DNA from 3 places in the Cetobacterium sp. genome. Region 2 is predicted to be linked to each of the others. Evidence: riboswitches for the same ligand, from Rfam matches in the RefSeq annotation. Region 2 holds a riboswitch; each other region holds the start of a gene.

Region 1 (10,134 bases), on a different contig from region 2:
CTTATAATTGTTACATTCATTCCATATTTTTTATTGTATTTTGTGTAATCTTTAACTAAAAATCTTGTAATAGCTTCATCTTTGTAGGAAAGTCTCTCTCCTACAATAATTTCAGCATCTATAACTCCATTTTTCACAAGTGTTTTGCTTATTTCTATTGGATTATTTTCTTCGTCGGTCAATAACACTACTCCACTTTTACTATTTTTAAATATCTCTATATAGTCATTTTTTCTCCCATGAACACTGCAAAGTTGATAGTGTTCCCAAGTCAATTCTATTTTAGAAAATAGATATTGGAAAGAGGATATTCCCGGAATAACATTAAACTTTTGTTCAGGAAAACTCTTTTTTAAATACGTAAGTAAACTATAGTAACCTGTATCCCCAGAAACTATAAATACCATATTTCTATCTAAATTTTCTAAAACGAATCCCTTCATCTCCTCCAATTTTTTCATGACGTAGGTATGTTGGTCAGTTAAAAGAGAGCTAATCTCTTCCAATTGTCTCCCACCACCTATTACTATCTCTGAATTTTTTATTCTGTCTATCCCTGCCTTTGTCATATAATCAAGATTTCCCGGTCCAAGTCCAACTACTGATATCTCTTTACTCAATTTTTATCTCCTCTAACATACTGTAAAATCTATCACTATATCCTAAAATGTCTCCTCTGTAATTAAAAAGAATTGACTGAAACTCTATATTATCTCTTGAAAACTCAGTTGATTTCTTTGCTACTTTATTAGCAATTAAACTAAATAAACTCTCTTTTTTAGATATATACTCCGTGGCTTCTTCGGCTGTATTTGCCTCTAAGACTTTTAAAATATTTTCTCTAGGTTCATCTATCAAGATAGCATTTGCTGCAATTATTTCCAATCGAGCATCAGCTACTCGACTATGAGTATTAAAAATTCCACCTGCCACTTTAATAGCTTTCCCTATGTGTCCAATCAATAGTATTTTTTTAAATCCTAACTTCACTGCACTTTCAATCATAAAACCAATATAGTTACTCGTCACAACCATCTGTTCAATATCTATATTATTATCTACACAAAATTGCTTCCCGTGATTTCCAAAAGCGAATACAACCCATTCTCGAGGGCTATTTTCTTTCAAAACTTTTAACTCAGCAAACATAGATTTAGTAAGTGCATCTTCACTCATAGGCTTAACTATTCCAGTAGATCCTAAAATAGAAATTCCTCCCGTTATTCCCAGTTTTCCATTAAAAGTTTTCAAGGCTCTTTCCCTACCTTTTGGAACATAAATAGTTACTACTACTTTTAGTCCAGACTCTTTAAGTAGTGGATTTAGAACCTTTACTATCATCTCCTGTGGACCTGGATTTATTGCTGATTTTCCCGGTAGAACTTTAAGACCTTTTTTAGTCACTAATCCAACTCCTCTCCCACCTACTATGAGTAGATTATCAAACCTATGGGCTCTTTCTATATCCGGTAATCTCTCCACAACTCTTACCTTAGCACATACCTCTATGCCATTTGTAACATCTGGGTCATCTCCTGCATCTTTCAATACAACGCCTCTTGCCCAGTTATTTCCTCTTTTTTTCGAATGAACTGGAATATTCAACTTTATTCCATTTAGTGTTGTTATTTCGACACTTTCACCTATCTTTTTTTCCATCAAAAGATTTAATGCAACAAAAGCTGCCACACAAGCACACGTACCAGTTGTATATCCTGTTCTTAGTTCTTTCTCCATCAGAATCCTTCTCTCTTATGCAACTGATATAGAATTCCGTGAAGTATTGAAACAGCTACAGGACTTCCTCCTTTTCTACCTCTAACAATGATGTATGGTATTCCACTTCCCGGTAGAATCTCTTTTGATTCAGCTGCTCCCACAAATCCCACAGGAACACCGACTATTAATGCTGGCTTTTGAACTTTTCCAGAATCTATAAGTTCTTTTAATCTAAATAGTGCTGTCGGTGCATTTCCAATCAGATATATATCCGTATTTGGGTCTTTTGCCGCGTGTTCTATTCCAACTATCGATCTAGTTACCCCTCTTTCCTTAGCTTCCTTTGCTACGTCTTTATCTGAAACTAAAGAATATGCAGAATATCCATATTTATCCAAAGTAATTTTACTTAAACCATTGGCTATCATATTGGTATCACAATATATTTTTCCACCTTTTTTTAAGGCCTCCAGACATGATTCAACTGCATCTTCTGAAATCTCCAATAAATCTGCATATTCAAAATCAGCTGTTGTATGTATAACTCTTTTTACTATCGGTAAATGAACAGAGGAAAATTGTTTTGCTTTTTCTCCCAGCTCTTCCTCTATTATTTCAAAACTTCTTATCTCTATGTCTTGTGGTCTTTTTATATACGCCATCTTTTTGCTCCTTCTAACATCTGCTTTAATATATCCAAATTTTTAAAAAAATGTAAGTGCGGGTATCCCGCTATAAGATTTTTATTTTTATAGCCACATAGCCACTCTCTACCATCAAATTTTGTTAATTTAAAAACCCTTTCATCATAACCCGTCTTATCTATACTGGAATAGTGAAACTCATGAGCTTTTCCGCTCAGCGCACCAAAACTTATATCCACATATCCAAATCTACTAATAAAAAGCTTCCCTGTCATTTTTACACTACAATCTATTAATTGTGCCATAGAATAACTTTTTTCATCCAATGTTTTTATTCCTTGACTAAGATACATAAATCCTCCACATTCTCCATAAATATGTCCTCCAGACCTATGAAACTCTCTTAAAGAATCTAAAAACTCTCTATTGCTTGACAGTTCTTCCAAATAATTTTCTGGATATCCTCCACCGAAATACAATAAATCAACCTCAGGTATTTGCTTATCTTTTATAGGAGAAAACTCTATAAGCTCTATACCCATTCTCTGTAAAAGTTCCAAATTATCCTCATAGTAAAATGAGAAAGCTTTATCTTTAGCTACTCCTACTTTTAACCCTAGATATAAATTTTCAATATTTTTAAAAATATCTACATTTTTTTCTGACTTTTTCAATCTAGCTATATCCTCTATTTTTTTTAAATCAATAGTCTTTTTAATCTCTTCTTTTAAAATCTCTTTTTTATCCTTTAAATCTTCAACTTCATCCGCTTGAAGTAATCCTAAATGTCTACTGCTGATTCCTAAGTTCTCATCTTTCCTCAGGTAGCCTAAACATGGTATTCCTGCATAGTTTTCTATGGCGTCTTTTAACATTTCGTAGAGTTTTTCACTATTTACTTTGTTTATTATAACCCCAGCTATATTAACTCTTGGATCTAAATTTTTATAGCCTAAAACCTCTGCTGCAATACTTGTACTTTTTCCTGCTGCATCCACTACTAAAATAACCGGCAAATTTAAAACTCTCGATAGATGGGCAGTGCTATAGTTATCTAGAGAATTTCCTAATCCATCATAAAGCCCCATAACCCCTTCAACAATAGATATTTTTTTACTATGTTTTTCAAAACTATACTTCACACCATCTTCACCCATTAGAAATAAGTCTAAGTTATAACTTTTATTTCCCGTTATAAATTTGTGAAAACTAGGATCTATATAGTCCGGTCCTACTTTAAAGGGTGCCACATCTTCAAAAACTGCCATAAGTCCCATAGATATTGTAGTTTTTCCTATACCACTTTTTGTTCCTGCTAAAACAAAACCTTTCATTATCTCAGCACTCTCCTTAAAGCCTCCAATACTCGCTCATTCTTTTTTCTATCTTTTATTGCTAATCTTATATAACTTTCATCTAAAAACATAAAGTTCGAGGCATCTCTTACTAATATGCCATTCTCTATCATTTTTTTTCTAAAACTTTTAGCGTTATCATTTAATAATTTCACCAGTACAAAATTAGTTTCTGTTGGAGTTACCTCTATATTCTCAAATTTGCGTAGCTCCTCATAAAACCATATTTTTTCTTTCTTTATCCAATTTTCAGTTTCATGTATATATGAAGTATCTAAAAGCATAGTTTTCCCAGCTATTTCTGCTATTCCATTCACACTCCACGGCTCTCTAATATTTTTTATTCTATTCAAAATTATTTTGTCATATGTTAATCCATAGCCCAATCTAACTCCCGGAAGTGCAAAAAACTTAGTCAATGCCCTTAAAATGAATATATTTTTATTTTTTAATGAAAACGCTGTTTTATCTTTCCATCTCTCGATAAATTCAATAAAAGCCTCATCTATAAATAGTTTTTTATTTTTTTTCTCTAAAAAATCAGCAATTTTTTTTATTTTTTCAAGGTCTTGAAACTTCCCAGTTGGATTATTTGGATTACATATAACCACAACATCCTCATCTGTTATAAACTCCAGTAGCTTATCTTCATTTAAAGAAAAATCTTTGTTCAACGGAAAGAAAGTTACATCTTTTCCTCCAGCTCTAGCAGCTCTTTCATACTCTGCAAAAGTTGGTGCGACTATCAAAATTTTCTTGCATTCTATTGCCTTCATATACAAAAATAAAACTTCTGTGGCACCATTTCCCACTACCACATTTTCTATAGAGCAGTTATTATAGTTAGCAATCGCCACTCTTAGCTCCGTATAATCTATATCTGGATATTTTTCCAAAGATTCAAAATTTTCTATAACTGCCTTTCTAAAACTATTTGGAACACCCAAAGGGTTTATATTAGAACTATAATCCAAGACATCTATCCCACTATCTCTTTTCAATTTATATATATTTCCACCATGTAAATCCATATTATTTCACTTCCCGTATCTTATAGTAGTTGAGTAAATATTGTAAATAGAATCATACCTACAAAAGATGTCATAAACATTATTCTATAACATTTTTTAATATCGTCACATTGAAACTCTTTTAATTTATCTCCTATTGTAGGCTTTTCAAAATATTTTCCAAAATATTTTGTTTTACCACCAAATTGAACTCCTATGGCTCCTGCAAAAACTGCTTCCGAATGACCAGAGTTTGGACTCGAATGATTTTTTCTGTCTCTAAAAAACACCTTTAACGGTCTTTTTATCCCCATTCCCAATATAAAAGTCGCAATTGGAATTATTAACAAACCAGATAATCTTGCTGGAATAAAATTAAAAAAATCATCCACCTTTGCTGAAACCATCCCAAAGTCTATATATCTATCATTTTTATATCCAACCATTGAATCGAGGGTATTCACTGCCTTATATCCCATTGCCAATGGCAATGCCAATGAAATTCCTCCAATTGTCATTAAACTTCCTAAAAACGCATAAAACATAGGAGCTATCACCCCATCAACACTATTTTCAGCTATTGTTTCCATTGTACTTCTCACAACTTGTATCTCATCCATTTCACCCGTATCCCTACTAACTAGATATGAGAGCTCTTTTTGAGCCTTTTTTAAATCTCCGCTTTTTAGAATTTTATATACTTTAATCCCTTCTGCCCCTAAACTCTTTGTTGCTAGAGTTGTATACAAAAAGAAAATTTCTAAAAACTGGGATGCCTTAGCTATATGGTATGAAAGTATTCCTGTTGTAAGTATAACTGTAAAAGTTAATAACCCGCCATAAACTCTTTTATTTTTCAATGAGTAGATTCTATTTTCAATAAAAGTTATATATTTTCCAATAAACCTAACTGGGTGTGGAAACCAATAGGGATCACTTAAAACTAAATCAAGTAGATACGCTATCCAAATCTTTAAAATGAAGTTCATTAGTTCTCCTCCAAAATCTTATAAATAGCTTTCATATCTATATTTTCTCTAAATATTCTTTCTAATTTATCCAACTCTTGGAGTCTATATTCATCAAAAGTTATTGCACTGTTTCTCTTTTCCAACCCTTTTTTCTTTCTTATATTATTTAAAATAAAATCGGTAAACTCTCTATTATCAAAAATACCATGCAGATATGTTCCAAAAATATTATCTTTTACTGTTGCTATTAATCTATTATCTGAGGTTATTGATTTTTCTTTCCCAGTCGTTACTCCCTGATGAATTTCATATCCCTTAACTTCAATATTTCCCAACCCCTTTAATAGCCCCATCTCTCCTTTTAATAATCCTGTATACTGCGTCGTCACTTTTTCTTTTTCCATTGTAGTTTCTATATCTAAAAGTCCCAATCCCGGTAGTTCTTTTATATCTCCCTCCACTCCATAGGGATCCAATACTTTTTCTCCTAAAATTTGAAATCCGCCACATATACCAATAATAGGAGTTCCCTTTCGAGAAATTTTTATAATCTCTTGTGCAATTCCTTTTTCTTTTATATCTTTTAAATCATCTATTGTATTTTTAGATCCAGGTATGACTATCAAGTCCTCATCTCCCAACTCATGAAATGACGTCACATAATTAACATCTACATCCTTATTTGCTAGTAAAGCATCAATATCTGTAAAGTTAGATATATGTTTAAGTTTTATAACTGAAACTTTTATATCTCCTTTTTTTGATTTAATCCTACTAAACTTTTCTGTTACTCCATCCTCGTCCTCTATGTCTAGCTCAAAGTATGGCATGACTCCTAAAATTGGAACCCCTGTCAGTTCCTCTATCTTTTCCAGTCCCGGCTTTAATATATCAACATTTCCTCTAAACTTGTTTATGATTACACCTTTTACTCTAGCTTTTTCCTCTGGTTCCATCAAAGATATAGTTCCGTATATCGACGCAAAGACGCCCCCTCTATCTATATCTGCAACTAAAATAACAGGAGCATTCACCATTTCAGCTAAACCCATATTCACTATATCATCCTGTTTTATATTTAACTCTACCGGGCTTCCAGCTCCTTCTATAACACATATTTGATTCTTAATCTTAATTGTATTATAGGCTTCAATTATATCTTTTTTTAATATCGATTTGTAATTTCCGTACTCAAGGCCTCCCATATTGCCGATAGATTTTCCATTGACAATAACTTGAATTCTCCTATCACCTGTAGGCTTTAATAAAATTGGATTCATAGTATAATGAGCTTCTTTTTCACACGCCATTGCTTGAAGTGCCTGTGCACGCCCCATCTCGTGTCCTTCTTTTGTTATATACGAATTCAATGCCATATTTTGAGATTTAAAAGGTGAAACAGTATATCCATCTTTAAAAAATGCTCTACATAACCCTGTAACTGTTATACTCTTCCCTGCACCTGAAGATGTCCCAACAACCATTATGTTCTTATGTTTCATTATATCATTTCTCCTAACTTATGAAGTTTATCGGAAATATAAAAATTGCGAAAATGAATAGAATATTGCTAATTAGAATTGAAATTGACAGTTCTAAATACAAATCTGTTCACCGCAGATTTTATATTTTCTTTTATATTCATGGCAGATATCCTGACTCAGATTCATCCTACTCTTAGGCCTTCCCATAAAAACTACAGTGGCTTAGTCTAATTTCGTCCTCCTTACAGTGGCGGGACCGTGCGAGATTTTCACTCAACTTTCCTTTTAATCAAATTATTGAACCATAAACAATATACATATTTATCATAATTATACATAATGATTATGTACAAGTCAATCTTTTTTAACGGTTTATGTTTAAAAACTAAACTATAATCGCTTAATATTTTATATAAATAAATCTATAGAAATAAATTTTAATAATAAAAAAGAAACTTTAATTTTTATTTGTAGATTAAATGTAACATATTAATTTTTTATAAGGGAGTGGTTAAGTATGAACGATGTTAAAACAAGTAAACAACCTCTTATCGTAGAGGATAGGATTATCAATGTACCTCCGTTGTTTGCAGAACTTTTCGCTTTAAATCCTAAAAATTTTAAAAAATGGCTAGTTGGAGCAAAAAATTCAAGCAAATCTTACGAAGATCTCAAGGTAAAAGATATCTTAAATACAAAAGTTAATGCTACTGTAGATGACGAAGCATTTCTTTTAGACATAACATTTGGGAATACGACACATAAACTATATCTAAAAAAACCTCAAGCTAATAAAGGATTAGATTTTATACTTACAGAAGGCGATAAATTCAAAATAGAAACTAATTTACACCTTACTGCAATAGGTGATAATAAATGTAATATTCACCTTGAAACAACACTGTTGGAAAGTAAGTATCGTTTTCACCCAATAGTGTCATTCGAATTGAAACACTTCTTCAAAAAAAGTTTAACAAACTTTATTGAGGAGTGTGAAAAAAGCTACAGCACTTTTGAAAGTGAGGAAAAAACTATAGAAGCCGAAGTTCTGAGTTTCTATCAAAACAATATAACTGCTTTTAATTCCTTGATTGAGCCACTAAAAAATGATTTAGGAGAAGATTCCTATTTGGAAATCCAAAAAAAATTAAAAACTTTGGGTATGGATACATCTGATAAAGTTACTAAAATTTTTACAAACTTAGCAGGAGTTATTCCCTCAGAAGATTTATCATTGATCAACGATAGAATTATTCAGTTTATCAAAGAGCATATATTTGTTTTAAAAGGTATTACTAAAAAAAGTAATTCAGAAAATTTAAAAGATATTAGCACTATCACCAAATTACAACTAGACAATATAAACTTTATCGTACCGCAAATATTAAAAGATATAGATTCTAGCAAAATTGTCGAAATTGAAAATCAATTGAGTGATTTATTAGCTACTATTGTTAAAGATATTGAAGATATTATAGATGAGATTAAGAATAAAGTTCCACCACAACATTTTAAAGATTTGGAACTTGGATTTATAAATATTCTTAAAACTGATTTAGATTCTGCTCAATCATTACTTGATAAAATAACTTCTGGAAATGCGACTCTTACAGCTAAAGAAGCTAAAATTTTAAGCTACTTGAAGGAATCTGTTGCTAAAGTGGAAACTACTGCGAATAATCGAGATAATCAAGCCTATGTTTCTGTTTTAAATATGATTGAAAAATCTTTAGACCAAGTTGAACAAGATATGAAAAATATTAGTTCAAATATAACTGCTGATAAAATTGAGTCTACAAAAACTTTAATAAAGTCAACAACTGACACTTCATATAAGGCTTTAACAAGCTTCTTATCCACTATGACTCCTGAAAATTTGGAAAGTAATAAGGCAAATGTTGATAAAAAAATAGATGAAATTTTAGATAGATACGTTAAAGCTATTAAAATAATTTCTCCTTCAATACCAGATGAAAAATTATCTAGCATGAAAGAAAAAGTAAAAGAGTTACTGACAAAGGAGTATGACTCGTTTTGTATATCAACTAAGAAATAAAATTTATAAAAAAATGTAGCTCCTAACAGGGCTACATTTTTTCATTAAAACCTTTTTTACTCCTAGTCCTTTCTGAGCTTTCCTTTCATCTCATAAAACACTACAGCTCTTCTAACAAAGTTAGCGTTCACTATCGCACCGTATTCGTTTTCAAGTTCGTCAGCCATAGCTAAGAGTTCCTCTTTGGATAGTCTATTAGCTCTTAGAGCACTATAAACTTCCAATATTTTTTCATCCAAAACACTTTGTAATACGATATTACCCGACAATTTTCTACTTGTAGTTTTTGAATTCATTTCTATCCCCTTCAACTGGAGTTCTTCTTAATAAGGCTGACTATAGTAAGGTTTATTGTATTGTGGTTGATTATACTGTGGCTGATTGTTATAGTATGGTTGATTATATTGTGGCTGGTTGTATTGCGGCTGATTATTGTAATATGGTTGTTGGTTAGTATCTTTTATAGCTTGTGTTTGATCCTGAACTGAACCAACTAAAGCTCCAGCTGCTGCTCCTATTCCTGCCCCTAAAAGAGTAGCTCCTGTATCTCCACCTATTGCTTGCCCTAAAAGTGCTCCTGCACCTGCTCCAACTGTTGTTGATCCAATTGTATTCGATCCAACATTTGAGCAACCTGATAAAATCATTACTGATAAAACTGATAATATTAAATATTTTTTCATATAAACTCCTCTCCTAATAGTTCTTTGATGTTTTTAATATTTTTTAATTATTTAAGTCCCTATTTAATAGCTTTCATATTCATTGCTATTCTTCCACAATGACAGTTCTATTTATCATAAACTTTATAAGGGAGAATAAAAAGAATGGAGAGGCTAAGCCAAAAGTTATTATGACTAAAATTGTCCATCCCAGTAAAAATAACAAACTATCT
Region 2 (10,134 bases):
TCAACAAGGCTGTGAACTACTTTGTCCTATGATAGAAAAAGGATGGAAAGATGACGAAGAATCTCATAACATCTTAAAAAGTTATATAGAATAACTTCCAAAAGATATCGACACTCTAATTTTAGGATGTACACATTACCCATTTTTAGAGGAAAAAATTAAAACTATAACTCATTGTAATATAGTTAATCCAGCTAAAGAAACTGCTAAATTAGTAGGAGAGCAATTAAAAAAAATAAAAAATGTTGCAAATTTAAAAAATTATAATAAAATAAGTTATTACGTGACCGGTGATTTAAATAATTTTATAACTGTTGGGGAGCAGTTATTAAATCAAAAGATGGTAGATGTATATAAAATTTAAAAGGGGTGTGTTTTATGAATAATGAATCAAATTTAGGTTTAAAAAATAACGGTGGGGTTGGCATAAAAGAAAAAGAATTTAAAATAGAAAAATTTAAAATTCCTCATACCTATGTTATCATAGCTGGGATGATAATCCTCTCTTTTATAGGAACTTATATAATTCCTGCTGGTGTTTATGGAAGAATTAAAGATATAAATTCTGGTAGAATGATTATATCTCCAGAAACTTTTACATTTGTTTCTAATACTCCAGTTAAGTTCTTCTCTTTTAGTGAGCATAATTTATTTACTGTATTAATAAGAGGTCTACAATCAACTTCTGGAATTGTTTTCTTCACATTTTTGGTATGTGGCTTTTTTAATATGATTCAAAAAACAGGAGCTATCGATTCTGGAATAGCAAAAGTAGCTTATCTTTTTAGAAATAAGGGAATGCTTTTAATCCCAGTTGTTTTATTTGTATTTTCAATTGGTGGAGTGGCAATAGGTATGAATACAGAAGCAATAGCCTTTGTTCCGCTTGGAGTCCTTTTAGCTAGAGCACTTGGATTTGATGCTATGGTTGGAATGGCTATGGTAGCTTTAGGAGCTGGAGTTGGTTTCGTTGGTGGATTTATTAACTCATTTACAGTTGGAGTTGCTCATTCGATTGCAGGACTACCAATCTACTCTGGAATGGGATTTAGAGTGGCTGTCTATATAGTTCTATATATTGCAACAGTTATTTATATTATGAGATATGCTAAAAAAGTGAAAGAAAATCCTTTTAGTAGCGTCGTTTTTGATTTAGAAGTTAAACAAAAATCTATGTCTAATGTCTCCAATGATACACAAGACATGCCAGATTTAACTCTTAGACAAAAAGGAGTTCTTCTAGTTATGTTAATCGGATTTATAACTTTAACATATGGAGTTTTAAAACATGGCTGGGGGACAGAACAATTAATCAGTATATTTATGTTCATGGGAATTGCATCCAGCTTTGTAGCTGGAATCTCTCCTAGTGATTCTGCTAATAACTTTTTAGATGGAGCAAGAGGAGTAGTCTTTGGAGCTCTGGCTGTAGGATTAGCTCGTGGAATTTTAGTCGTATTAGAGGATGGACAGATTATAGATACTATTTTATTCTATCTTTCTAGCAAAATTTCATCTTTACCTGGAGTTGTCTCAGCTTTACTTATGTATTGCGTTCAAATTATAACAAATTTATTCATTCCATCAGGAAGTGGACAAGCAGCGACGACTATGCCTATCATGGCTCCTTTAGGAGATATGATTGGTGTTTCTAGACAAACTGTTGTTTTAGCTTTTCAATATGGAGATGGATTTACAAATTATATTAATCCAACTGCAGGTGGTCTTATGAGTTATCTTGCAATTTCACAAATCTCATATGAGAAATGGGTGAAATGGATGGCTCCTCTTATGGGAATCTGGGTAAGTATCGGAGCTACTGCTATAGTTATCGCATACTTTATAGGATATTAATTTAAAAATAGTTGGTACCAAGAAGAAAATCTTGATGCCAACTTATTTTTTACCTAAACCTAATTCAAAATTTCATATTTTAAGATCTCTAAAACTCTATCATCTTTTTCAGCTAATTCATTCTTAGCTTTTCCTTTATCAATTCCTCGAATTTTTATTTTTACCTTTGGATAGGGCATTCCCTCTTGAACTAATTTACTCATATATTGATTCAATTCATTGCTTTTTCCATTTATCCAATATTCTTGCCCTGTTTTTTCATCAGTAAAAATCTCAACTTCATGTCCATATGTATACGTTCCAACGTATTCTCTGCTTTTTAAACTGCTACACGCCGTAAATAGTGTAATTGTACTCAATAAAATAACTATTTTTTTATTCATAACCACTCTCCTTCAACTTACTTCTTCACTACTTACTGAACCATTTTATTTGCTCAGTTATAGAAAGAAGAAAAACTTCATCTTCATAAACATCATAGTGTCCACAATCATACTCTAATAACTTTTTATCACACTTTAATGATTTATATATAAAATCCATTTCTTGAGGTAAATTAACTATATCATTATTAGCTTTTAAAAGTAACACAGGCACCTGTATTTTTTCTAAATGCAAATCTATTGATAGTTGATTTATATCTCTAACAGTTGATAGTGATAATCTTGTACTCAAAAGTGTAAAAAATTCTTCTTTATATTTCTCTAAGAATATTTTACTTTGTGAATCAGATAACAATTTTTTTAATGGAAGCAATAATTTTTTGTTTTCTACAACTTCCTTATATTTAATATTTTCAAGTTGGTTTAAGTATTTTTCCTTCTCCTCAAAATTTAATAAAGAAGTATTGTTTCTAAGTCCGTTGGAAAATGTAATTTGAGCATATACTCCTGAAATATTCTCCAAAATCGAAGCTAATTTTAGCACATATAAACCACCCAATGAAGTCCCCCACAAATATAATCGCTTATCACGGAACTCTTCATTTTTTCTTAAATATAGAGCAACATTTGATATATCCCTCATCTGATTTTCAGGAACTATCTCTATCTCTCCTTCACTTTCTCCAAACCCGTTATAATCAAAAGTAATGACATCAAATCCTGCTAAAGAAAATTTCTCTGCATATTTCGGCAAAAATAAATCTTGGGTCCCTGCAAACCCATGACACATCAAAATAATTTTATCTTTTTTGGTTGCCACATTGGCTCCATAATGTTTTCCTTTCAAAACATTTTTATCAGAATAGATTTCAAACTGTTTTACTTCCATAGATGTCTCCTTCCAATTTTTTAGCTATTATTTATTTCAATCACTTATAAATAACATATGTATTTTATTTTTTTGATTTTAGCATCCTTTTAAAATAAATGTCAAGAAAAAAAACGATTCATCTCACATCTGTTAAATAGTGAGATAAATCGTCTTAATGTTTTCAATATTTATATTTTTTGAAACTCTATAACCTCATAATCGTGATTAGCTAACACTTTTATTATTAAACTCTCAGCCACATCACCAGTTATGATAGCAGACTTAGTTGCTAAATCAACTTCAACTTCTCCCATTCCAGGAATCTCCTCCAAGGCCTCCTTTACATGTCTAACACAGTTCATACAACTCATTCCATTTATTAAAACTCTTCTCTTCATAAAAACAACTCCTTTTTTATTTATTAGGTTTAAACCCTTTTAATCTCAATGCGTTTGTGATAACAGAAACTGAACTTATACTCATAGCTCCTCCTGCTATCATTGGGCTTAATAACGGTCCACCAAATAAAAACAGTACTCCCATTGCTACTGGAATTCCCAAGACATTATAGCCAAAAGCCCAAAATAAATTCTGTTTTATATTTTTTATAGTTTCTCTACTTAATTTAATTGCTGTTGGTACATCCATCAAATCGCTTTTCATTAAAACTATATCGGCTGATTCAATAGCCACATCCGTTCCAGAACCTATTGCTATTCCAACATCTGATTGAGCAAGAGCTGGAGCATCATTTATACCATCCCCAACCATAGCAACTTTCCTTCCCTCTTCCTGTAACCTTTTCACTTCTGCTGCCTTATCTTTTGGCAAAACTTCTGCAAATACTCTATCGATACCAACCTGAGTAGCTATAGCTTGAGCAGTTTTTTTATTATCACCAGTTATCATAGCGACTTCAACTCCCATTTTATGTAAAATCTCTATAGCTTTTTTAGAGTTTTCTTTTACTGTATCTGCAACGGCTATAATACCTGCAATTTTATTATTTATTGAGATAAACATGGGAGTTTTACCCTCTGTTGCTAATACATTTGATTTTTCTTCTAAGTCAAGCAAGTTAATACTATTTCTGTCCATCAATTTTTTGTTTCCTAAGAATATATCTTTTCCATCTATTATAACTTCAATTCCATGTCCGGGAATAGCTACAAATTTATCTAATTTTTTTAATTCAATCTTCCTATCTTCAGCTTCTTTAACAATAGCTTCTCCCAATGGATGTTCCGATCCCTTTTCAGCACTCGCTGCAATTGTCAATAGTTCCTCTTCAGTTATCATTCCTTCAACCAAAATATCTGTAACTTTAGGTTTTCCTTCTGTTATTGTTCCAGTTTTATCAAATATAACTGTCTGAACTTTATGAGCAGATTCTAATGCCTCACCACTTTTTATTAAGACTCCATATTCAGCTCCTTTTCCTGTTCCTATCATAATTGCTGTTGGCGTTGCTAATCCTAATGCACAAGGACACGCTATAACTAAAACCGAAATAAATATAGTCAATGCAAACTCTACATCTTTTGTCACAAAATACCAACCTAGCCCAGATACAATAGCTAAACCTATTACAACAGGTACAAAATAACCAGAAATTATATCTGCTAACTTTGCTATAGGTGCCTTTGATCCTTGAGCATCTTCAACAAGCTTTATAATTTGAGCCAAAGCTGTATCTTTTCCAACTTTAGTTGCTCTATATTTTATAGTTCCATTTTTATTTATACTGGCTCCTATAACTTCAGAATCAATTGTTTTTTCCACCGGAATACTTTCGCCTGTGAGCATTGATTCATCAATTGCTGTACTTCCCTCTATTACTATTCCATCAACTGGGATTTTATCGCCTGGTTTTACTATAACAATATCTCCAGCTTTCACATCTTCTAAAGGAATGACTTTTTCTTTGCCATCAACTTCAACTCTTGCAGTTTTAGGTGCTAATCCCATAAGTTTCTTTATAGCTTCGGATGTTTTTCCCTTGCTTACAGACTCTAAATATTTTCCCAGCGTTATCAATAAAAGAATTGTTGCTGCCGATTCAAAATATAAATCGTGAGCATATCTTGGGTATCCTTGAAATATTTTTATAACAGCAAATATACCATAAGCGTAGGCTGCTGAAGTTCCAATTGCTATTAAAGAATCCATGTTAGGACTACCTTTTAAAAGTGTTCTCACTCCAACTTTAAAAAACTTATAACCCACTAACATAACAGGTGTCGTTAGTAGCAATTGTACTAATGCAAAAGTTCTTGGGCTATCTTCAAGAGAGATAAAACTTGGCAAAGAGTATCCCACCATATGACCCATAGATATTATTAAAAGTGGTCCTGTAAAAATTAAAGAAATAATAAATCTATTCCAAAGTTCTTTTATCTCTTTCTCTCTTAAATTTTCACTTTTCTCTGTATCTACTTTCTCTTGAGCTGTAGCTTTATAACCCGCATTTTCAACTGTTGAAATAATATCTTTCGCAGAAAGTTTCTTTTCATCAAACTTTACAACTAACTTTTCAGTTGCCAAATTAACATTAGCCTCAATTACTCCCTCTAATTTTCTTGTTGCTTTTTCAACATGACCCGCACAAGAAGAACAAGTCATCCCTTCTATTTTAAATGTATTTTCCTTCATAACTATCAGTCTCCTATTTCATAACTTTATTTAAAACATCTATAACTTCAGCTATTTTTTCATCAACATCAACTTTATCAAAAGCTGTTTTAACACACTTTTCCATATGCTGCTTTAAAATTAATTTATTAGCTTTTCTTAATAGTGCCTCTGCCGCTAAAATTTGATTCACTACATCCATACAATATCTGCCTTCATCAATCATTTTTAATGTCGCATCAATCTGACCCCGGCAAGTTTTTAACATCAGTACGGCTTTTTCTTTCTCCGTTTTCATAATTTTCACCTCAAATTCTATTTTACAAATGAATGATATCATCTTTTTTTTTTTATGTCAACCCCCCCTATAGGGGTTGGGATATTTTTTATTTTAATATCTATTTTAAATCTATATTCGTTGAAAATACAACATTTCTTTCTTAATTAATCTATAAACTTATAAAGGAAAATTATATATAAATCGTAATAAATTATTTAAAAGCATTGTGGAGGTAAAACTTGGCTGAGATAGGTGATATTTTATTATTTTATTTAATTGGGTATATTCTCATTAAAAAAAATAATCTTCTTAAAATAAAGTTAAAAATAATGAAACAAGATTATATAGCTTTTGGAATTTTCCCAATTTTTATATATGCAAAATATAAACGAGATTCAGCTTTAGAAAATCTAATTTTAAGAATGATTATTATAGTATTTTATGGTGTGCTTATAGCCACTTCTTTAAAATTTATTATTATGAGAAGTCGCCCTTATCAAGAATGGAATAATTTTGGATTCTATTCAATTAAAGGAGTTTTTCAAAAAAAAATCCCATTTTCAGATGGATATATGTCCTTTCCTTCAGGTCATACAATGGTAGCTTCATGTGGATATTTTTTTCTAGCATTTACAAGTAAAAAAAAAGTTTTAAAAATGTTCTGGATCATTTTACCAATATTGGTTGCACTTTCAAGAATTTATCTATCTTTTCATTGGACAAGTGATGTTTTTGCAAGCTTAGGAATTGGAATTTTTTTAGCAAATAGGTATCAAAAATATCTAAAAATATAACAAAACTTTTGCTTTCATAGTTTCCTATAGAATTCTAAAGTTTTTTTGGCAAAAAAGAACAAAATAAAATGTTTCACTCTTTTCCAAGCTTTTTCCGTATTTATACGATAAAAAAAGTAGTAGAAAAATCTTTTGATTTTTCTACTACTTTTTTTATTTTTGAAACTTCTATGGAGGTAGTTCACAGTTCTAAAAGAAATAACTAGACAATAACTTCCAATAAATCCCAATTTTCTTCACTTCTTTTAAAATATCTGATAACCCAATCATTCTCTAACTTTAGCTTTAATTTTTCAATATACTCACTCGCATCCTCTGGCGTAGGAAAAAATTGTCTTGAATCTATAAAGTCATAATTTTCATTATTAATAACTTGTATCCCCTTAAAAATTTCAACTTTATACTGTCTCTTTAGTTCTTGCTTCTTTACGTAATTCATAAAACCTCCGATTTAAATTTTATAAAATAGTCAAATAAAAATAAAACAGCCTTGTTCCAATTACAAGGCTGTATGATAAATCATTTAAAGACTTTATATTTTTAAACTATATACTTTGACAAAAAATACTATTTCATATCATTATATCGTATATTTGTAAAAAAGTACAGTTTTATTATTTTTGAAATTTATATATTACGTAAACTAAATCTAATTACTTTACAGTTCTCCTATTTTTTACAATATTCAGATATTTTATAACTCCTTATTTTTTGCATATTCCGCTTTTTTATCTATAATATCTATACCTTTATGTTTTTCAAGAAACTTTGCATTTCCAACAAACATATCCTGAATTTCAGAAATTTCTCCAAGAGGAACAAGCTTAACCTTAACTTTAAATCCTGCTTTTTCTAAATTTTCCTTCCATTCTCCTGCAATATCATTTTTAGCATGATCTCCTGCAACAAACATCATTGGCATTAAAATAATCTCTTTTTTATTATCTCTTTTAAGTTGTTTCACTACATTTTCAAAGGTTGGATACCCTTCAATTGTACCGACGTAAACTGGTTTTTCCATATCTTTAGCCATGTAATCAAACATTGCATAAGCAGATGTCGCTGAATTATATGTTCCATGCCCTACCAAAACAACTGCTTCTTTTTTATTTAAAGTTCCTACTGTTTTCAATATAGCATTAATCGTATCTTCATAGTGATGAGGATCACTTAACAGTGCATCCCCAACTCTTAAATTATTGAAATCTTTTGCATAAAGTTGAGCCTCTTTTCTTATTGAATCCATTTCTACACCATCAATTACATTTGTTGGCTGTATAATTACATTCTTATACCCTTGTTTTTTTAAAGATGCTAAAACCTCGCTTGGATTATATTTTTTTATTCCTTCATTAGCCGCAACTCTTTTAGTTACAATTCTAGATGTGTATGCTTCGAATACATCCGCTTTTCCGTCAAAGGCTTTTATAGCTTTTTGGTTGATTGCATCAATAGTTTTAGCTCTAGTATCCGAATGCGTTGTTCCAAAGTGCGTCATAATCACTGCACTTTTTCCTCCTGTATAAAAGTCCGCATCTTCAAATGCTTCCTCCCCATGTGCTAGTGTCAATGCAGTAGACAAACAAAATAGTGATAATAATAATTTTTTCATAGAAATATCCTCCCAAATATAATTTTAATTTGGAAGAAGAGTAACCTCTTCTCCGTCCTCGCAGAAATTGTAGTGGCAGGTCTCCTGACTCAGATTCATCCTACTTGTATCCCTTCCCAAATAAATATATTCAGTGGTTTTAATACTTTCGTCCTCTTTACAGTGGCGGGACCGCTTAAGCTTCTCACTTAATTCCCTTTTAATCTTTAGAACCATTACAAAGGTATATTATCACTAACGTGTATTTTTTTCAACCATTCTATAAAAAAAGAATACTTTTTACTTTTTTTATATATTATATTGATATCAATATTTATCATTTTTATAGAAATAAACAATATAAACTCTTGATAAAATTACTCCAACCAAAGCTGCGAAAAATCTATAACCACTATTTTGAGATAAATAATAAAATCCTCCCAAAAGAATTAAAATTCTTACTATTGAAGTTATAAAAATAAACAGTGACGGATTTTTAAACTTCTTGCTTTTATTAATTTCGCAATTCAAACTATAGAAAAATAAAAATCCCAAAAGAATTCCACCTATAAATGCTATAATCATAATGTTACCCTCCTCTTACAACTTCATATATTAATTACTATGATTTTATTATTATTTACCATCAAAAAATCTTTTTCCTTGCTCTATTTTATTTCTTCTATGACTTCTAATAAAAACTTCTTACATTGGTCATTTTTTATTGTGTAGTAAACCTCCTGAAGAGCTGGTGAAGGAAATTCTGTCAAAAGTATATTTATAGCCATCCTATCTCTATAGATATCTGACCTATCCAAACTTCTTTCAACTTTTTTCAGACTTTCTTCATCTCCTTCTAAAAGATTGTCTATAATTGTATTAGCGTTTTTAATTAAAATTTCTAAATTTGTAAGTCGATCTCTTCTATTTCTAACTTTATTTTTTTCATAAAATGTTTTTCCTTTATTTAATTCCGTTAAAAGACCGAACAGATTAAGCTCTGGATTTTTTTCTAAAATATTTAATATTTTTCCATATATTATATTACTTTCTTTGTCTTCAGGACTTTGATTTTTTAAGTTTTTTATGTATTTTTCTGAAATTTTAATTAATATATCGTTCATAAAAGTTTCCTCCATAATATTTTTCTTAGACTCATAGTATAACATATTGTACAAAACATTTAAATAACTTATACATAATATTGCAATTATATGATATTTTATCAAAACGCCCTAATTCATCCTCTCCCTCATAGTTTCTATTGTTTTTTCCTAAAATATGGTATAATCAGACCACGTAAATTTTAATTTTAAAGAGATGAAAACTGGGAAAAACTTAATATGAAAGACATGAGTCAGATACTTCCCACGAAGCTCTGTCCTCTATTAGGGCGACGGTAATTCACGTTATATACTTAAAAACAATGGAGGAAACTTATATGTATTATCATACAATCGTAATTGGTGGTGGAGCTGGTGGACTCACAACCTCAATTGGACTTGCTTCTGCCGGAAAAAAAGTTCTTTTAATTGAAAAGGATCATTTGGGTGGTGAATGTACTTGGGGAGGATGTATTCCATCCAAAAGTTTTATTTCAGCCTCTAAAACTGTCTCAACCCTGACAGAAGCCCTTGAAATGACTTTAAAAAATGTTCATACTATTGGAGATAACGAGCTCCCTCATATCTCTAGCTTTAAAAATATTGACTTTATAAGAGGGGAAGGAA
Region 3 (10,134 bases), on a different contig from region 2:
GATACATTGCATATAGTGGGAGATATTTATGATAGGGGAGCATATCCACATAAAATAATGGATAAACTTATGAAATATCATAATGTAGATATTCAATGGGGAAATCATGATATATTATGGGTAGGTGCAGCTTGTGGTCATGGAGCTTGTATAGCAAATGCTATTAGAATATCTCTTCGATATTCAAATAGAGAGATTTTGGAGGAAGGATATGGAATAAATTTATTACCTTTGGCAACTTTAGCTATGGAGTTTTATGCAAAGGATTTATGCGTTGAATTTAAACCAAAATCAAAAGATAAAAGCAGTGATGATGAATTGTTATCAAAAATGCACAAAGCTATTTCAATTATTCAATTCAAGTTGGAAGGTGAAGTGATAAAAAGAAATCCAACTTTTAATATGGAGGATAGGCTTTTACTACATAGGTTAGACGATTCACATTTAACTTTGAATAGAAATAACCTTTATGCTCTAAACGAAAGAGAAAAAGAAGTGGTGGATGGATTGATAAGAAGTTTTAAAAATAGTGAAAAACTTCAAGAACATATAAAATTTTTATTGGAAAAGGGAAGTATATATTTAAAAAGAAATTCGAATCTTCTGTTTCACGGATGTATACCATTAGATGAAAGAGGTGGCTTTAGAGAGGTGGATATTTTTGGAAAAAAATATGCTGGAAAGAGATTACTGGAAAGATGTGATCAACTTTGTAGAGAGGGATATTATGATGAAAATAGTATTCAAGGTAAAGATTTCATATGGTATCTCTGGTGTGGAAAAGATTCACCACTTTTTGGAAAAGATAGAATGAGAACTTTTGAAAGATATTTTTTCTTGGATAAAGATAGTCACAAAGAGAATTACGATTATTACTATGAATTTTTTGAAAATAAAGAGGTTGCGGATAGAATATTGAAAGAGTTTGGAATATTGGATGAATATTCCCATATAATAAATGGTCATGTTCCAGTAAAGGTCAGAAAAGGAGAAACTCCAATAAGAGCACAGGGGAAATTAATACTTATAGATGGAGGTTTTTCAAAAGCATATCAATCTACAACGGGGATAGCAGGTTATACATTGATATTCAACTCACATGGGAAGCGTTTAGTTTGTCATAAGCCTTTTGAAAATATTGGGGAGTCTGTAGAAAAATGTTTAGATTTTCAATCCACAACAGAGATTGTAGATAGTAAGAAAGAGAGATTGAAAGTAAGAGATACAGACGTGGGAAAAGAGCTAGAGAGCCAAGTAAAAGAGTTAAAGAAATTGTTGCACTGCTATAAAATGGGAATAATAAAAAGTGTATAAAAATAGGGAAGAGGATTAGCCTCTTCCCTATTTTACTTACTTAAAATGTTATTTAATTTTGTAACAAAATCTAATGGGTTTTCAAGAGTGAATCCCTCCACCAACAGTCCTTGGCTGTAAAGAATATCCGATAAATCTTTTAACTCAGCTTCGGAAGCATTTTGAAGTTTATTAAATAGAGGATGGTTTGGATTTATTTCTAAAACTTTCTCAGCTTTAACTCCTTCATTACCTGGGATTTGTGACAGAAGTTTTTCCATTTCTAAAGAAACTTCACCTTTAGATGAAAGGGAAACAGAACTATCCCCAAGTTCAGGATTTAATTTTATTTCAGTAACTTTATCTTTTAAAGTTTCTTTTATTTTAGCAAGAAGGGATTTATTTATTTCAGCAAGTTTTTTTAGCTCCTCCTTCTCTTTTTCAGTTTCAAAAGTAACTTCGTTGACTGATTTAAACGGTTTTTCTTGGAATGAATTCATAGCTTTTAAAGCAAATTCATCCGCTCCTTCTGTAAGATATAAAACTTCAAATCCTTTATTAAGAACGTTTAAAACTTTTGGCATTCTTTGAAGTATATCTATATTCTCTCCAACTGCATAGTAGATATCCTTTTGATCCTCTTTCATTCTTTCTACATACTCTTTTAAAGAGGTGTATTCTAAATTTTTAGAGCTTTTGAAAAGAAGAAGATTTTCTAATTTATCTTTGTTCAATCCAAAGTTTTCGTGAACACCAAATTTAATGTGTTTTCCAAAAACTTCCCAGAATTTAATGTATTTATCTCTATCAGTAGATAGCAATTTTTCAAATTCACTTATAATTTTTTTCTCTAAGTTTTTAGAGATAGCTTTTAGTTGATGAGTTTTTTGTAAAATTTCTCTTGATATATTAAGAGATAAATCATCTGTATCAACTAATCCTTTTATAAAGTTAAAATATTGTGGGATTAATTCTTCACATTTATCCATTATAAAAACATTTTTAGTATATAGTTGAAGTCCTCTTTTATACTCTCTTGTATAAAGATCATAAGGTGGGACTTGTGGTATAAATAGAATAGCATTGTATTCTAAATTTCCTTGAACATTAAAGTTAAAATGAAAAAGAGGGTCCTGCCAGTCATGATAAGTAGATTTATAAAACTCGTTATAATCCTCATCTTTTAATTCATCTTTTGGAGTTTTCCAAATAGGTTTAGTTGAGTTAATTCTTTCATTGTTTAACATTATTGGATATTTAACATAGTCAGAATATTTTTTAACAAGCCCTTTTATTTTATATTCATTTAGGAATTCTTTATCATCTTCCTCATCTTTTAGATATAAAGTGATAGAAGTTCCTCTTTCTGTTCTATCAATCTCTTCAATTTCATAACTTCCTTCACCAGTAGATGTCCATCTAACTCCTTTATCAGAGTATGGTGATTTAGTTTCTAATACAATTTTATCAGCGACCATAAATGCAGAATAAAATCCAACTCCAAATTGTCCGATTATATTTAAGTCATTATTTTTTTTAGCTTCTTCCAATGAATTCAAAAAAGCTTTTGATCCAGATTTAGCAATAGTTCCAATATTTTCTACAACTTCTTCAAAAGTCATACCTATTCCATGATCAGTGATAGTTAGAGTTTTTAACTCCTCATTAGGAACAATAGTTATGCAAAGTTCTTCAGAAGAATCTAAAATGTGAGTATCTGTAAGAGCTTTAAATTTTAATTTATCAGTGGCATCACTAGCGTTTGAGATAAGTTCTCTTAAAAAAATCTCCTTATGAGTGTAAATAGAGTGTACCATAAGATTTAAAAGTTCTTTAGTTTCAGCTTGAAATACTTTTGTTTCTTTTTTCATTGTATCCTCCCTTAAAAATAGCACTCCACATATATTGTGGCTAATAAAATATATATAACATAAATTGAGAAAAAATGTCAAGAGTTTATAAAGAAAAACTTGTATTTTATATTCATTTAGTATATAATCTTTATGTAATTAGTAAAGAATAAAAAAGGTTGGTATATAGATGATTTTTCAAAGAACAGAGCTGTTAATAGGTGTAGAAAATCTAAATAAGTTAAATAACTCTCATGTAGTTGTATTTGGAGTGGGAGGAGTGGGAGGATTCGTAGTGGAAGCCTTAGTTAGAGCAGGTGTTGGAGAGTTAACGGTTGTTGACTTTGATACAGTTGATATAACAAATCTCAATAGACAAATAATTGCTACTCAGAATAGTGTAGGGAGAGATAAAGTTGAACTAATAAAAGAAAGAGCTTTATCTATAAATCCAAATATTAAGATAACTGCTTATAAAGAAAAATTCTTTAAAGATAAAAGAGATATATTTTTTTCAGGTGACAAAAAATATAGTTATATTGTTGACGCAATAGATATTATCACAGCGAAACTAGATTTAATAACTATAGCAAAGGAGTTAAAAATTCCAATTATTTCGTCAATGGGAACTGGAAATAAAATAAATCCAACAATGTTAGAAGTGGCTGATATATCAAAGACATCTGTCTGCCCTTTAGCAAAGGTCATGAGATCGGAATTAAAAAAGAGACGAATTCAAAAGGTAAAGGTAGTTTTTTCAAAAGAGTTACCTATGAAACCTAGTAATTTAGAAAATAATAGAGAGAAACAGTGTAATGTAGGAAGCATATCTTTTGTACCATCCGTAGCAGGTTTAATAATAGCAAGTGAGGTAGTAAAGGATATAACAGGCTTAAAAAATTTAGGAGGAAATTGATTATGAAAAAAATAGGAATTTTTTATGGAACAACGTCAGGAATAACAGCTGGAATAGTTGATGAGATAGAGTTTTATTTAAGAGGAGAGGAGTACGAAGTCTTTGATGTAGCAAATGGGATTGATGAGATGGAGAATCTTGAAAATCTAATTTTAGTTTCACCAACTTATGGAGTTGGAGAGTTACAAAAAGATTGGGAAAATGTATACGACAAGTTAAAAAGTTTAGATTTTACTAATAAGATAGTAGGAATAGTAGGTGTGGGAAATCAATTTGCATTTGGTGAATCATATGCAGGGGCGATGAGAAAACTGTATGATGCAGTTATAGATAAAGGGGCAAAAGTTGTTGGATTTACTTCAACTGAAGGATATAGCTATGAAGAAACTGAATCAGTTATAGACAACAAGTTCGTAGGTCTTGCTTTAGATGAAAGTAATCAAGATAACGAAACACCTGATAGAATAAAAGCTTGGATAGAAGAGATTAAACCTCTATTCAATTAGGAAAAAATTATGAGAAAATATAAGACATTGAATCAAGAAGAGGTGAAGACTCTATTAAAAGAGGAAAAAACGGTACTTTTGGATGTTAGAACAGAGGATGAGTACTGGGAAGAATCGGTAGAAGATAGTTTAAACATACCACTTCATGAGTTAGAGGAAAGAATTATAGAGTTAGATAAGGAGAAAACTTATATAACTTTTTGTAGAAGTGGAGTTCGATCAAAAGCTGCAGCTTTAATTCTTCTGGAAGAGGGATTTACAAAAGTTTTTAATTCTCGAGATGGAATATTGACTTGGAAATAAAATTTGACAAATTTATTTTCATATGTTACTATAATGAAAATAAAAAATTAAAGGAGAGTTCTGATGAAAAAAAATCAAGTTATTTCAAATAATGTGAATAGACAACCCATCCCCCCTAGATAGGGATTTGTGTTTTAAGCATTAGTTTATGTTTAGATACAGGTCCATTTTGTGTTACGATTTTGGATCTGTATCTAAGGGGAAATAACTTTCAATAGAAGATTATTTTTATAGGATTCTTTTAATAAGGGTCACTTAGGTACAAAATTGTGCTTAGGTGACTCTTTTTTATTTTTATTAAAAATTTGGGAGGAGTATAAAATGATAGGAATAGAAACATTTATTACATTTGGAACATATTTGTTATTTTTAATAGGAGTAGGAATTTATTTTTATGGAAAGACTTCCAGTTCTGAGGAGTATTTGATAGGTGGTAGAGGAGTTGGCAGTTGGGTAACTGCACTATCGGCACAAGCTAGTGATATGAGTGGATGGTTATTAATGGGATTACCAGGGGCAGTATATCTTTCGGGATTTGGACAAATTTGGGTTGTAGTAGGTTTAACGGTGGGAACATATTTGAATTGGAAGTTTATAGCTCCAAAACTTAGAGTCGAAACTGAAATAGAAAATACAATGACTTTACCAACTTTTTTAGAAAAAAAATTAAAAGATGACAAAGGAACAATAAGGAAAGTTTTAGCTTTAGGAACACTGTTTTTCTTCACAATTTATTCATCTTCTGGGTTGGTCGCAGCAGGAAAACTATTTGAATCGATACTTGGAATCGATTATAAAGTTGCCGTTGTAGTGGGTACAGTGACAATAGTTATGTATACATTTATGGGGGGATATCTGGCTTCGTGTTGGACAGATTTTTTTCAAGGTGCTTTGATGTTTATAGCTATAATAGCGGTTCCTTTGGCTGCTTATTATAAAATTGGAGACATGGAAACAATTAAACAAGGAATTGAGTTAAAAGGAATTTCATTGGATATATTTAAACAGAATGGAGAAAGTATAGGAATTTTAGGAATATTATCTTCATTGGCATGGGGACTAGGGTACTTTGGACAGCCTCATATTTTAGTCAGATTTATGAGTATAAAGAATGTAAAAGAGTTAAAAAAATCTAGACGAATAGCCATGATATGGGTAATTATTTCTTTAGTTGGGGCAATAGCGATTGGACTTTTGGGAATTTCTCTTTTTAGAAATGTTACAGAATTGGGAGGGGATGCAGAAAAAATATTTATTTATATGATAAAAGAGCTATTTAATCCTTGGGTAGCGGGAGTTTTATTAGCTGCAATTCTATCTGCAATTATGTCAACAATAGATTCCCAGCTGTTAGTTTCATCAACTACCTTAACAGAAGACTTTTATAGATATATGAAAAAAGATGTTTCTGATAAAGAAATTATGTGGGTTGGAAGGCTGTGTGTAGTAGTGATAGCCTTGTTGGCACTACTATTTGCGCTAAATCAAAATGCTAAAGTATTATCATTGGTCGCTTATGCTTGGGGAGGGTTTGGAACAATATTTGGACCAGCAATAATATCGGTACTTTATTTTAAAAATGTGAATAATAAAAGTGTTCTGGCAGGAATTTTGGTTGGAATGTTTGTATTTTTAATGTGGAAAGTTTTGGGGTTAGACAGTTATATGTATGAACTATTACCAGGATTTTTTAGTAACTTAATCACAGTTTATATAGTAGAAAAAGTGATTTTTAAAAGTATAGTTAGTGTAGGGTGCAAAGTTACTTAGCACCCTTTTCTAAATTTAGTAGATGAGACTTTAGAGATAAGCCATAGGCATATCCAGTCAATTTGCCATTGGAGCCAATAACTCTATGGCAAGGAATAACTATGGGAATAGGATTTTTATTGTTTGCTAAACCTACCGCTCTGCACGCCTTAGGATTACCGATAGCGATAGCAATATCTTTGTATGTTTTAACTTCACCGTATGGAATATCGAGTAAAGCTTTCCAAACATTTTTTTGAAACTCTGTTCCAATGGGATTTATTTTAAAAGTAAATTCTTTACGACGTCCATTTAGAAATTCCAAAATCTCCTTAGAAGCTTGAGCTAAAGAGCTCGTAAGTTTAAAAGTTCTATTTGAAGTAGGATTATTGAGCTCAATCTTAATAATTTCATGATTTAATTCTTCGATTTTAAGTAAACCAAATGGAGTGTCAAAAATATAGAAAAAACCTGGAATAATATTTTTCATACAACTCTCCTCAAAAACTTTATTAAAATTGTACTAAAAAAATATAAATAAATCAAGGTTAATTTAAAATATATATTGTTCATTTATTGTTTAAAACTTTTAAAAATAAAGTATTTATAGTATAATAAGGCGTTATGGTTTTATAAATTAAAAGGGAATTAAGTGAGAAGCTTAAACGGTCACGCCACTGTAAAACGGACAAAAATAGATGAACCACTGGGAAACTGGGAAGGGCTATTGGAGGAGGAAGTTGAGTCAGGATACCTGCCATAAAATAAACTGCGAGTGACAGATTTGGGAGGATTAAATTAAATGGAAAAAAGATTTTATATTATTGGTTTACTTCTTGCATCTACTTTAACAATGGGACAAGAAAAGGTTATAAAGCTAGATGAGAGTGTTATAACAAGTGAGAATACGGAAACAACGGTGGCAAGTATACCTAGAAATGTAACTGTATTAACAGGCGAAGAGATAACACAAAGAGGAGCTAAAACAGTAGCAGAAGCTTTAAAATTGGTATCAAGTGTCATTGTAAAAGAGATGGGTGGGACAGACGCTGCTTTTGATGTAAGAGGTCAGGGGGCAACAGCAAAATCAAATGTTATAGTACTGGTTGATGGAGCACCAATTAATTCAATAGATTTATCTGGATATCAAACAAGTAATATACCAGTTAATAGTATTGAAAGGATTGAGGTGATACCTTCTGGAGGATCGGTTTTATATGGAGATGGAGCGGTTGGTGGAACAATCAATATTATAACAAAAGCACCAGAAGATAGGAAAAACTATGGAAGTTTGAATAGTGAGATAGGATCGTATGGATTAAAAAAACAGCAAGTTACATACGGTACTAAAATAGGAGAAAGATTTTTAGTAGAAGTAGATTATTTGAGAAGAGAAAAAGATGGATATAGAGACTATTCTAAAGATAATTTGGAAAGCTTTGGGTTTAGAAGCAGATATAAACTTGATGAAGGGGAGTTAAAAGTTAAATATAACTACTCAAAGAATGATTTTAAAGCGCCGGGAGCGTTAAACAAGGATGAAGTTAATGAGGATAGAACACACTCCAACCCAAATGCGTGGAGAATTGATGGAAAAACAGAGAAAAATAATTTTGTAGGAGATTATCTATATAACATAAATTCTGATTTAGAGTTCAAATTATTAGGAAGGTATGCTCATGAAAATTACTCTTCAAATGGAAGTAACTATAAGACAGAGGTTAAATATTTAAAACCACAACTTAAATACTCATATTTAGATGATAGCTATGTTGTATTTGGTGGAGATATTTATGAGGGAGAGACGAAAGATTTTGCTTATGGAAATGGAAAATCTGAAAAGAACTCTCTAGGTGGGTTTGTAGTAAATAGTTATACGATTGATAAGTTCAGATTTACTCAAGGATATAGAAAACAAGATATTGAATATAAAAGAGATACACTTACAACAAAGAAATTCAAAGAAGATGCGATAGAGCTTACAGGAAGTTATCTATATTCAGACTCAGGTTCTACATATATAAGTTATACAAAAGGATTTAGGGCGCCAAATACTGACGAGCTAAATTTTTGGGACGGAGAATTTAATCCTCAAAAGACAGAAACTTATGAAATTGGAATGAAAGATTTCTTAGGAAATACGTATATTTCAACTTCAGTGTTTTATATAGAAACAGAAAATGAAATTTTTTATGGAGCAAATAAAAATGATGAGTTTAATAAAAATAGGAATTTAGATGGAACAAGTAAAAGAAAAGGAGTTGAATTCTCTTTAGAGCACTATTTCGATAAATTGACAGTTTCAGAATCAATAACTTATATGAAAACGGAGTTTAAAGAGGGGAAAGATATTCCAGGTATTCCAAATATTAAAGGGGTTTTAAATTTTAACTATAGATTTAATGAGAAATTGAGTGTAAATAACTCTTGGGAATATTACGGAAAAGCTTATGATAGCAATGATGAAGCTAACGAAAGAGAAAAGATTGACAGTTACTTATTAAGTGGATTGACTTTTATGTATAATTTTCAAGATGGATTAGTTATAAATGCAGGAATTAATAATCTCTTTAATGAAAAATACTATGATTATGTAGGATACAGTAGTTACAGTAAAATTCGTAACTATTACCCAGCACCAGAAAGAAATTATTACATAGGTTTTAAATACAGTTTTTAATTAAGAAAATGCTCTTTTCAAGATATGGAAAGAGCATTTTTTATAAAAGAGGTGGACAATGTTAAGAAAAATATTTGTATTAAGTATAGTCGTATTTTCAGTGGGATATTCAAAGATATTTGTAGATGGCATTGGAAGAGAGGTTGAAATTTCTAAAAAAGTGGAGAGAGTAATTTCGACAGTTCCATCCAACACGGAGATAATAGTGGATATGGGATTAGTTAATATTTTGTTGGGAGTAGATATATATTCTGAGAAAATATCTAAAGAGTTAGAGGGAAAAGGAGTTTTGAACACAGATAGATTGAACGAAGAGAGAATAATTGATTTAATGCCAGATTTGGTTATAACCTCTCAACATAGTTTGTCTAAAGGGAAAGAGAGTCTAGAGGTATTTGATGAAATAGGAATTCCTATCTACGTGATGAAAACACCAAAATCTTTGGAGGAGGTCAAAAATTCGATAGATGAGATAGGAAGCCTTTTAAATGAAAATGAAAAAAGTGATATTTTAAAAAATAGATATGTAAAAGAGTTGGAGAAATTAGTAATACAGAATAAAATATCAAAAAAACGGGTATATTTTGAAATTTTAAATAATCCAATATACACAACTGGAAATAAAACATTTTTAAATGATGTCATTGAAAATGCTGGTGGACATAATATATTTGGAGATCAAGAGGGATGGATTTCACCAACTTTGGAATCTGTTATTGAAAAAAATCCTGAAGTTATACTTATTGGAGAGGATAGAAAGGAGATTGTTGAAGAGATAAAAAATAGAGCTGAATGGCAGGAGATAGATGCTGTAAAAAATGGGAGAATATATGTTAT

Evidence for each region. Region 2 has a riboswitch for cobalamin ahead of ACWI69_RS00890 (sirohydrochlorin cobaltochelatase). Riboswitches for the same ligand answer to the same signal wherever they lie in the genome.
Region 1: linked by a shared signal. The riboswitch ahead of ACWI69_RS01085 (cobyric acid synthase) and the one ahead of ACWI69_RS00890 (sirohydrochlorin cobaltochelatase) in region 2 are both predicted to bind cobalamin.
Region 3: linked by a shared signal. The riboswitch ahead of ACWI69_RS04470 (TonB-dependent receptor) and the one ahead of ACWI69_RS00890 (sirohydrochlorin cobaltochelatase) in region 2 are both predicted to bind cobalamin.

The regions. Positions count from the first base shown of each region.
Region 1 covers NZ_CDRRQU010000003.1:7,437-17,570, forward strand. Annotated here, with positions in the region: gene cbiE (precorrin-6y C5,15-methyltransferase (decarboxylating) subunit CbiE) at 1-620, opposite strand, end outside; gene cbiD (cobalt-precorrin-5B (C(1))-methyltransferase CbiD) at 613-1,740, opposite strand; gene ACWI69_RS01065 (precorrin-8X methylmutase) at 1,737-2,381, opposite strand; gene ACWI69_RS01070 (cobyrinate a,c-diamide synthase) at 2,369-3,697, opposite strand; gene cobD (threonine-phosphate decarboxylase CobD) at 3,697-4,749, opposite strand; gene cbiB (adenosylcobinamide-phosphate synthase CbiB) at 4,770-5,717, opposite strand; gene ACWI69_RS01085 (cobyric acid synthase) at 5,717-7,201, opposite strand; cobalamin riboswitch at 7,328-7,505, opposite strand; gene ACWI69_RS01090 (hypothetical protein) at 7,701-9,239, shown strand; gene ACWI69_RS01095 (diol dehydratase small subunit) at 9,302-9,535, opposite strand; gene ACWI69_RS01100 (YMGG-like glycine zipper-containing protein) at 9,563-9,922, opposite strand; gene ACWI69_RS01105 (DUF6693 family protein) at 10,008-10,134, opposite strand, start outside.
Region 2 covers NZ_CDRRQU010000002.1:71,599-81,732, reverse strand. Annotated here, with positions in the region: gene murI (glutamate racemase) at 1-94, shown strand, start outside; gene ACWI69_RS00930 (YfcC family protein) at 379-1,854, shown strand; gene ACWI69_RS00925 (hypothetical protein) at 1,914-2,237, opposite strand; gene ACWI69_RS00920 (alpha/beta hydrolase) at 2,266-3,126, opposite strand; gene ACWI69_RS00915 (heavy-metal-associated domain-containing protein) at 3,297-3,506, opposite strand; gene ACWI69_RS00910 (heavy metal translocating P-type ATPase) at 3,523-5,760, opposite strand; gene ACWI69_RS00905 (metal-sensing transcriptional repressor) at 5,774-6,037, opposite strand; gene ACWI69_RS00900 (phosphatase PAP2 family protein) at 6,259-6,813, shown strand; gene ACWI69_RS00895 (hypothetical protein) at 7,016-7,252, opposite strand; gene ACWI69_RS00890 (sirohydrochlorin cobaltochelatase) at 7,508-8,425, opposite strand; cobalamin riboswitch at 8,483-8,657, opposite strand; gene ACWI69_RS00885 (N-ATPase subunit AtpR) at 8,732-8,989, opposite strand; gene ACWI69_RS00880 (hypothetical protein) at 9,073-9,528, opposite strand; gene ACWI69_RS00875 (dihydrolipoyl dehydrogenase family protein) at 9,846-10,134, shown strand, end outside.
Region 3 covers NZ_CDRRQU010000012.1:33,325-43,458, reverse strand. Annotated here, with positions in the region: gene ACWI69_RS04505 (fructose-1,6-bisphosphatase) at 1-1,314, shown strand, start outside; gene htpG (molecular chaperone HtpG) at 1,347-3,164, opposite strand; gene ACWI69_RS04495 (tRNA threonylcarbamoyladenosine dehydratase) at 3,334-4,059, shown strand; gene ACWI69_RS04490 (flavodoxin) at 4,062-4,565, shown strand; gene ACWI69_RS04485 (rhodanese-like domain-containing protein) at 4,575-4,868, shown strand; gene putP (sodium/proline symporter PutP) at 5,190-6,638, shown strand; gene ACWI69_RS04475 (methylated-DNA--[protein]-cysteine S-methyltransferase) at 6,631-7,107, opposite strand; cobalamin riboswitch at 7,226-7,393, shown strand; gene ACWI69_RS04470 (TonB-dependent receptor) at 7,420-9,297, shown strand; gene ACWI69_RS04465 (ABC transporter substrate-binding protein) at 9,356-10,134, shown strand, end outside.